Regions from separate parts of the Chitinophaga sp. 10T418 genome, predicted to be linked through region 2. Evidence: riboswitches for the same ligand, from Rfam matches in the RefSeq annotation. Region 2 holds a riboswitch; the other holds the start of a gene.
What was found. A riboswitch is a leader RNA that binds a small molecule or an ion and turns the genes downstream of it on or off. The one in region 2 is predicted to bind S-adenosylmethionine.
Positions count from the first base shown of each region.

Region 1: linked by a shared signal. The riboswitch ahead of AC1DCV_RS29655 (trans-sulfuration enzyme family protein) and the one ahead of AC1DCV_RS05200 (trans-sulfuration enzyme family protein) in region 2 are both predicted to bind S-adenosylmethionine.

Region 1 covers NZ_JBFTHG010000013.1:127,995-133,019, forward strand. Annotated here, with positions in the region: gene AC1DCV_RS29645 (Maf family protein) at 1-432, shown strand, start outside; gene AC1DCV_RS29650 (homoserine dehydrogenase) at 499-1,680, opposite strand; gene AC1DCV_RS29655 (trans-sulfuration enzyme family protein) at 1,779-2,957, opposite strand; SAM riboswitch class I at 3,144-3,262, opposite strand; gene AC1DCV_RS29660 (DUF2851 family protein) at 3,389-4,672, shown strand; gene AC1DCV_RS29665 (OsmC family protein) at 4,780-5,025, opposite strand, start outside.
Region 2 covers NZ_JBFTHG010000002.1:195,656-200,680, forward strand. Annotated here, with positions in the region: gene AC1DCV_RS05190 (NirD/YgiW/YdeI family stress tolerance protein) at 1-232, opposite strand, end outside; gene AC1DCV_RS05195 (dicarboxylate/amino acid:cation symporter) at 332-1,543, shown strand; gene AC1DCV_RS05200 (trans-sulfuration enzyme family protein) at 1,494-2,672, opposite strand; SAM riboswitch class I at 2,826-2,939, opposite strand; gene AC1DCV_RS05205 (NAD-dependent epimerase/dehydratase family protein) at 3,012-3,956, opposite strand; gene AC1DCV_RS05210 (YdcF family protein) at 4,013-5,025, opposite strand, start outside.

The DNA.
Region 1 (5,025 bases), on a different contig from region 2:
ATCCCGGTGCATATTGCCCGTCAGAAGGCAGTGGCCGTAAGGGATCTCTGTGAATCCACTGATATTATTGTAGCTGCTGATACAGTGGTGGTGCTGGATGACAGCATCATTGGCAAGCCAAAGGACCGGGAAGATGCTATCGATATCCTTACCCGCCTGAGTGGAAGAGAACATCGTGTAGTCACGGGCGTTATAATACAGCAGGGCACAAAAGAAGTCGCCTTTTCCAAAACTACTTCCGTGTATTTTAAACCGCTGAACGCAGAACAGATCACTTATTATGTAGATCATTTCAAGCCTTTTGATAAAGCGGGCGCTTACGCCATCCAGGAATGGATTGGTGCAGTAGGGATAGACAGTATTAATGGTTGCTTCTATAATGTAATGGGACTCCCCGTTAGCAGAGTGGTAGAAGAACTGGAAAACTTTTAGTAATAAGAACGGCGCTGTGAACAGCGCCGTTTTTGTTTACGATTGGTTTTTGCTTATTACATTTCTTTATTCCAGTACAAGAATATTCACGTCTTTATTTTTCAGCCAGCCGGCTTCTCTCAGTTTCTGTAAGTTAATAGTACCTACCACATAACGCCATTCTGTAGATTCGTATTTCTCAGAGATGTTGAAAAACTCTGCCAGATCTACCTGATCAGGTGTTTTGTAGCGCAGGTATATTTTCAGATTTACATCATTGGTAAAGCTGGGCTGATTATTTTGTTTAATCTTTTTATACTCGTAGCGATAGTTGTATAACAATGCGGAGATGTCGGACAGTACGGCACTACCAGTAGCGGTGCCACCAGCACCTTTACCTACAAAGAATTGTTTGTCGGTGAAAGCACTTTCCAGCAGGATGCCGTTGTATTCATTGTATACATCGTAGAGCAGGTTATGTTCTTTGATCAGGTGCGGCAGTACGTATGAGAATACGTGTCCGTTCTGACGGCGGCACTGGGCAATCAGTTTGATGGTACAGTTTCTTTGTTTGGCAAATTGTATATCAAAATCGTTCAGGTGATGAATACCGAAGTTGAATACTTCTTCCGGCTTTACGAAGGTGCCAAAGGCATGGAGGAGGAGGATCACGATTTTGAATTTCGGATCATATCCTTCGATGTCGAGGGTAGGGTCAGTTTCAGCGAAACCCAGGTCCTGCGCTTGTTGCAGGGCAGTGGCAAAGCTGAGATTTTCTTCAAATATTTTTGTGAGAATATAATTCGTTGATCCGTTGCAGATACCTTCTACGGCATTCAGCAGGTCATTATCATAATATTCTTCCAGGTTGCGGATAATGGGAATACTGGCGCAACTGGACGCTTCATACAGGAATGGCACTTTGTTTTCTGCCTGCAGCTGATATAGTGCGGGCAGGTTTTCAGCGATCATGCGTTTACTGGCGCTTACTACTGCTTTGCCATTGCGGAGCGCTGTACTCACAATTTCAAAAGCTGCTTCGGTTTCATTGATCAGTTCTACTACTACGTCAATGGTAGGATCTTCGAGGATTTCATTTTTATCGGTAGTAAAATAACTGCTATCGATAGGTCTTGATTTATTAGGGTCTTTAATACAGATTTTTTTGATCCGTGCATTAATACCTTTTGTTCTGTTCAAAACCTCATAGAGTCCTTGTCCTACGACGCCGAATCCGAAAATGCCTAAATTGATGGTCTTGTTTTCCATACTTTTTTTTGAGCTTGCACCCTCAGCAATTAGTCTTTGACAGTTCAGAGATGATCAGTTTCTGAAAAGCCAAAGTGGTGTGCTAACCACTAAGGGCTTTATTGTAAAACAGTAATTTGCTTGCCGGCCGGATGATTTAATTTATCCAGCGCCTGTTTCAGGTCGTTGATCAGATCTTCGGCATCTTCAATACCGACTGATAAACGGATACAGGAATCCTGTAAACCTGTTTTTTTCCGGAATTCTTCCGGTATGTTACGATGTGTCATCGTGGCCGGATGGGCCAGCATACTTTTCACGCCACCGAAACTCTCCGCCAGTTTAAATAGTTTGGTAGCGTTTACGATACGGATGGCATTTTTGATATTGTCACTTTTCAGGGAAAAGCTCACCAGTGCGCCGTAATTTTTCTGTTGTTTACGGGCAATATGATGATTTTTATGAGTAGCCAGTCCGGGATAATATACCTTATCGATAGCCGGGTGCGCGGCCAGCCAGTTAGCGATAGCGGTGGCATTGCTGCATTGTTTCTCCAGGCGCAGGTACAGTGTTTCAATACCGCGGATGGTCAGCCATGCTTCAAAGGGACTGAGGATGCTACCGGAAATATTCTGATTATAGCGGATCTGGTCTGCCAGTATTTTGCTGTTAACGACTACCAGTCCGGCAATCACATCACTGTGACCGGAAAGATATTTGGAAGCGCTGTGGATAACGATATCCGCGCCCAGTGTTAAGGGTTGTTGCAGTAAAGGCGTACTGAAAGTATTGTCTACTACCAGCAGGATATTATGTTGTTTGGCGATTTTGCTGATAGATTTGATATCAGAAATGCGCAATGTTGGATTGGTAGGGGATTCCAGCCAGATGATTTTCGTATTGGGCGTGATGGCGGCCAGTACTTTATCGATGTTGCTGGTATCTACGAAATTAACTTTGATACCGAAGCGTTCAAACATGTGGTTAAATATCTGGAAGATGCCGCCGTAGGTATCTTCCACCGCCATGATCTCATCGCCGGTCTTTAACAGCTTCAGCACCGCATCTATGGCCGACATACCACTGGCAAACCCAAATCCGGCAAATCCTTCTTCCAGGTTGCAGATGAGGTCTTCCAGCACTTTTCTTGTGGGATTGTTTGCCCTAGAGAATTCAAAGCCTTTATTAATGCCGGGTGATTCCTGCACAAAGGTGGATGTTTGATAGATAGGCACAGAAATAGCGCCTGTCAGTTCGTCTATCGGAATGCTATGAATCAGTTGTGTAGCTGTTTTCATGTTATAAAGTATTTTTAATGATGTTCAATGTGCACAATTATCTGCTGCAACTTTATCATTAAAGATCAACTTAAACAACAACAAATCCATGAAAGGTGAGTGGGGAAGGCATAAAAAAAGCTCTCCCATGGTGTTGGAAGAGCTCCTTTAGAAAGTTATATATATCTGTGAAGTATTATCTCTGCCAACTTATCTTTCCCCGATTTGCACCGGGGCAGGAATTAGCACCTTTTTCCTGATCGTAAAATCAGGAAAGGTTGCTAAGGCATCGCAGGGCCAAGTCCCTCCGCCTTTCTGGATAAGTGATGTGTAAGAACTGGCGCAAAGGTAATATCACTTTGATCAGATTTCCAAATTGAATCAGGAATTTATTTATTAAGCGATGTTTTATTACCTTTAACTGATATTATTTTATACCCAACCATGTCTTTATGTTTGTTAACCCGCTGCTCTCTGAGGAGCTATTCCAGCACATCTGGGCGTTCCGGCTATTTAAGCAGGACCATCTTACCACTACCAGTGGAGAACCCGTTCAGATCTTATATCCAGGACTTCATAATCATCACAGCGGACCTGATTTTTCGGCTGCAAAAATCAGGATTGGCACTACTTTATGGGTAGGGCAGGTAGAGCTGCATCTGAGAACTTCCGACTGGTTCCGTCATGGGCATCAGCATAATCTTCAGTATGGGCGTATCATTCTGCACGTTGTATTTGTACATGATATGCCGGCCGATCGTATTCCGGGAGTGCCCTGCCTGGAGTTGCAACAGTATATTCCCAAATTGTTGCTGCAGCGTTATGAGCAGTTGCGGCAGCTGACACCTTTTGTGCCCTGTGCGCCACATGCCGCGCTGGTGCCACAACTGACCTGGCTTAGTTGGAAAGAGCGGCTGCTGGCAGAGCGCTGGGAGCGCAAGATGGGGGCTCTGCGTGCCTGGCTGCAAAGCAACCATTTTAACTGGGAAGAAGTCTGTTATTGGGCAGTGGCGCAGAGTTACGGCATGCCCATAAATGCCCTGCCCCTGCTGCAGGTGGCACAATCGCTGCCACATGTAGTGCTCATGCGGCACCGGCACCAGGGAATGCAGCTGGAAGCCCTGTTGTTCGGACAGGCAGGGATGCTGGAGGAGCCGCATGCCGACGTATATGCGCTACAGCTGCAGGAGATCTATTTTCACCTGCGCCATAAGTATAAGCTTTGTCCTATGCCGCCCCATACCTGGAACTGGCTTCGGATGCGCCCGGCAGCGTTTCCTACTATGCGGCTGGCGGCTTTTGCGGCGTTGCTGCAGCATACCACCCACCTGTTTTCCAGGATACTGGAAGCCACAGAGGTAACGGCGCTGGAACAATTGTTTTTCGTACAGCCTTCAGCGTACTGGCATACCCATTACCGGTTTGGGCAGCCGGTGCAGCAGACGAACCTCCCTGGGAAACAGGCCGTACACGGCATACTTATCAATACGGTATTACCGCTCCTGTTCCTGTATGGGCAGCAAAAGAACCTTAAATATTACCAGGAAAAAGCCCTTCATTTCCTGCAACAATTGCCGGCAGAAAAAAACAGGATTACCAATAGCTGGGCGGAGTTGGGGGTAATACCTGAAAGTGCGATGGAATCACAGGCACTGTTGCAACTGAAGCAGTACTACTGTGATGAGAAGCGGTGTTTGTATTGTGCAATCGGGGTGAAGATCCTGAGTAGCTGTTAGCTTTTAGCTGTTAGCTGTTAGCAAAATGCAGCGGAGATCAGCATAATATGTTCTCCGCTGCATTTTGCTAACAGCTAACAGCTAAAAGCTAACGGCTAAAAGCCGGTTCACCAATTAAACGTAACATCCTGCACCAAATCAGGGTGTACACTTTTAGCTACCGGACAGGTATGGGCAGCTCTTTCGAGTATAGTTCTTTCCTTTTCGCCCAGGTTATGGCCGGCGGGGAAGTCGAATACGATGGTGACGCCGGTGATACGGCGGGGTTCTGTGCCCATAATTTTGAGGACACTTACTTTGGTGCCTTCAATCGCCCAGTTGTTTTCCATAGCCTTGATCCCCATAATAGAGAG
Region 2 (5,025 bases):
CATTGAATGGTTTTCGGGGAAGATACCTGGGGTCAATAGCAATCTGAATTTCTGCAGTTTTGTCTTCAAACAGGTAATTATTGTCGCGTAGTTTTTTCGTCACATAGCCGGTAATCTTAACCGGTGTGCTGTCATTCTGCAGTTGCCTGGCATTACGCATCACCTCTCCTATGGTGTAGGATCGGTCCTGGAAAAAAAAGGGCAGCAACAAACAGAGCAGCAAGCTTTTCATGACTAACATATTGGTTTGCTATGAGCATAAACAATAATCATGTCTGATTGTTCAATGATCAGATACATTTGGCTATCTTGTATAATATAAATTTCATTCATGGGATTTCTTAAAACGTACAGCAGCATGTTCTGGCTGTTGGCAGGTATCATAGCCGGCAGTATTGCCGGGCTTATATTCGGAGAAAAGGTAGTCATTATAAAGCCGATAGGCGATATTTTTTTGAACCTGTTATTCACCGTGATCATACCACTGGTATTTTTCTGTATTGCAAATGCCATTGCGCATATCGACGCCGGCAATAAACTGGGGCGAATATTGGGCATGATGTCGCTGGTTTTCCTCAGTACCATCCTGATATCTGCTTTTTTGACCATTGTGGCGGTATGGTTATTCCCGATCCACCAGCAGGTAGCCTTATCAAAAACCATCAACATAGAGCAGCCGGGCAACTGGGGAGAACAGTTGAGCAGATTACTCACAGTGGGTGAATTTTATGAATTATTGTCGCGCAAAAATATGCTGCCTTTTATCATTTTTTCCGGTCTCACCGGGTTTGCGGCCATGCGTGTAGGCGAGGCTGGCAAAGCTTTCCGGCAGTTTTTGTATTCCGGCAACGAAGTGATGAAAGAAGTGCTCGGCGTGATCATGAAACTGGGACCTGTTGGTTTGGGCGCTTATTTCGCTTACCAGGTAGGCACCGTAGGTCCTCAACTGTTTGGCACCTATGCACATTCATTGGGTATCTATTACGGCTTCGGTATCTTCTACTTTATATTCGGATTCAGTCTGTATGCGTTTGTGGCCGGAGGAATACCGGGTATTAAAATCTTCTGGAAAAATAATATTATACCTACCCTTACGGCAGTAGGCACGGGCAGCAGCATTGCTACTATTCCGGCCAACCTCGAAGCAGTGGCCAAAATGGGTGTTCCGCAGGATATCGGTAATGTGGTGGTGCCGCTTGGAGCCACCCTGCATAAAGATGGCTCCAGTATTTCTTCTATTATAAAAATGGCGGTAGTATTTGCCATGTTTGGTAAAAGTTTCGACAGTCCTTCCGTGGTCCTGATGGCACTAGGCGTTACTGTTATCGCCAGCATAGTGGAAGGTGGCATCCCCAACGGCGGCTATATCGGCGAGCTGCTGGTGATGAGTATCTACGGATTCCCGATAGAAGCCCTGCCACCGCTGATGATTATTGGTACGCTGGTAGATCCGTTGGCTACCATTCTCAATGCCACCGGCGACAACGTAGCGGCTATGCTGACAACGCGCTTTCTGCGAGGGCGGGCACCGGCAGTTTCGTAAAGGCCTGCTCCAGGTCGGCCAGCAGATCGGCTGTTTCTTCCAGTCCTACCGACAAACGGATCAGACTATCGCTCACGCCGGCCGCTCTTCTTTTTTCTGCCGGAATAGATTTATGGGTCATCGCAGCCGGATGACAGAGTAAGCTCTTGATACCACCCAGGCTTTCCGCCAGCTTGAAGTAGTGAGTAGACGTAACAAATGCAGTAGCTGCTTCAGTGGTATCATCTTTCAATGTAAAAGAAATAATACCTCCAAACCCTTTACTCTGCTGCTTTGCCAGCTCATGCCCTTTATGGGAAGGTAAGCCGGGATAGAATACTTTTTCTACTGCCGGATGTTTCTCCAGGTATTCTGCCAGTGCCTGTGCATTGATACCATGTTGTTTAATGCGCAGGTGCAGGGTTTCGATACCGCGTATCAACAGGAAACTATCGAAGGGCGACAGAATAGCCCCACAGGCGTTCTGATAAAATTTAATCTCCTCTCCCAGTGGTATTGTTTTAGCGACTACCACGCCTGCAATCAGGTCACTATGTCCGCCAAGGTACTTGGTAGCACTGTGTATCACCAGGTCTGCACCCAGCTCCAATGGCTTTTGCAATACGGGGGAAGCGAAAGTATTATCTACACAGAACAAACAATTATGCGCCTTTGCAATGCGGCCAATAGCAGCGATATCAGAGATTTTCAGCGTGGGATTGGTGGGTGTTTCCAGCCATATTAAACGGGTAGCGGGCGTAATAGCATTGAAGACCGCCTGGGTATCTGATGTATCTACGTAATTTACTTTGATACCAAACTTCTCATATACTTTATTAAAGAGACGAAAAGCGCCGCCATAGATATCATCTACCGCTACAATTTCATCACCGGATTTTAGCAGTTTAATTACTGCATCAATAGCTGCTAACCCGCTGGAGAATAAAGATGCGGTGGCACCGCCTTCCAGTTTGGCAATAATCTTCTCGGCTGTTTCGCGGGTAGGATTATTGGAGCGGGCATAGTCATATCCTTTGTTAACGCCGGGTGCTTCCTGCACAAACGTAGAGGTTTGATAAATAGGCACGGCAATGGCGCCGGTGTGAGGGTCTACGGGAATAGAGTGGATCAGTTCAGTAATTGTGCTCATCTGTTTTTTGATTTTTAGTTTGATGAAAATTGATTAAACAGGTCCGTTAAATGAGCATATCAAGGGTAGGCAGGGGCATAAAAAAAACTCACCTGGGAGCCAGATGAGTTTTATCATTATATAGATAATAATGTATAGTAAAACTTAGAATCTGACTTATCTTTCCTGGTAATTAAACCGGGATGGATGCAGCACCTTTCACTGCTTGCGCAGTGATGGTTGCTAAGGTATCGTCGGGCCATGTCCCTCCTCCTTTCTTGATAAGCTATTTAAAGAACTGGTGCAAAGATAATGCAGAAAAATTAACTACCAAATTTATTTTCCTACCAAATCAGTAGACTACTGTTTTGCCAGTGTTAAACGGATCCCTTCTTCATAGGAAGTGGGTTTTACATTAAAATGTTTTTCAAATTTTGAAGAGTCCAGTATGTATGGATAGTTGCTCTGATAAAGCATTTCCTTCATTTCTCTGATGGTGGGATCGAACAGTCCGGAGAGTGTTAGCATAAAGCTACCCAGCTTCATATATTTGGGTTTTACGCCCATTTGAGTGGCAATCAGGTTTACATAGCCTTTACCATCCGGTGCAGGATTGGCGGTAGGCAAATGCCATACCTGGTTCCAGGAAGTATCATCCTGGGAAAGCAGGTATAAGCCTTTCGAAGCATCTGGTGTGAAGGTGTAGCTATGTGTCTGGTTATCTTTTCCCAGCCACATGGCTGAGCTGTTCTTTTTAAATTTATCGATGATCAGGAGGTTCAGGAAGCCGGTTTTATCAGCGCCGGGGCCGTAGAAATCGGCTGCCCGCGCAATGGTAGCAGTGATTTTACCTGCTTTTACTTCGTCCATCAGTTGTTTGGCAATGGCCGCACGAATGATCCCTTTTTTACTGGAAGGCTGATAAGGGGTATCTTCTTTCATTGGGCCATTTACTAACCCGTAAGAATATACGTTATCAAAGAAAATCAGTTTGGCGCCAGCTTCTTTGCAGGCATTGATCACGTTGGTCATGATCTTAGGCCAGGCATCGCGCCATACTTTGATGTCATATTTCAATCCTGCCGTGAGGAAAACGATACTGCTTCCTTTTACCGCATTTTTTGTTTGTTCATAGTCCGTGATGTCAGCCCCTACCAGGTCGGTAATGCCCGCAATTGATTTGGGGGAGCGACTTACCAGGCGAACCCGTTTTTTATTATTCACGAGTTCTGCAGCCAGTTCATTAGCGATGATACCTCCTGCTCCGAGGATAGTATACAAGGGCTGGATAGATTGATCAGACATAGCTTTGTGTTGTAAGGTTTATATGAAAGACGAATAAGTGAACGAAATATTGTGTATCAGGGATCCAGTGGATCGAAGGTATTCACCTGCAGGGAACGGAGGTCTGGTACGAACGATAAATAATAAAGATCTGTTTGTTCGATGTCTGCCGCAGGCATATATCCCAGTTCAGTCATACAGCGTTGCTTAAACAGCGGGCTGGTGACATATACCAGGTGCATCGCATCAGATACGCATAACATCCGTTTGTTGACCGGGATACCGCTTCTCCACGCAATACGTACTGCGTTACGTACGTTGGTGGTAGTATGCCGCGCATAAGGGTCTATCATGACTGCAGCGGCGGGTATTTTCAACTCGTTGACCAGGTACTTCTTCATTTCTACCGCCTCTGAATAGGGCGTACCCACTGGTCTTACATGCCCACCAGACACTATAATAAAGGGTGCGAGGCCTTTTTGATATAACCCGGCGCCGGTGCGGCAACGGCTTTTCCCGGTTTCGCTCAGCACTTCTTTGGCTACGGGGCTGGCTCCCAGGATCAGCATGGCTGTATAAGGATACTTACTCCAATCGGTTTTCTTTATTTGCCTATAGGCGTCTCCGTTAGTGGCCGACATAGGCTCGTAGCGGGCTGCTTCATCGCGGTGGCTGAGCGTAAGTAATCCAAGTGCCAGCTGCAGCGATGGCTGGAAAAACAAATCATCCTGCCGGTCCTTCTCCTCTACCTGCTCCAACAAATGCTGCACTCCGGCTTTATAGGCAGGTGAATGTACATACAACAGTGCTGAATCAATTACCGGGTATCGCAGACCGATGCCATTCGTATAGGCATTGATGATATAGTTGATACCAACGGCTGCATCTTTCCAGGCTGCCGTCAGAAATTCCCCGTCACTTTTACGGGCATGCAGTTCAAACAGGCCACTGCCACGCATTTCCCGTAACAATCGAACGAATGGACCCGGGTTTTGTTGTAGCAACCTGGTGAAGGCGCTGCTTACCTGTTGAATGTTTGCATCTGAAAATAACAGTCCAGCGGGATTTTCCCCGTTGCTCACGGGATGGG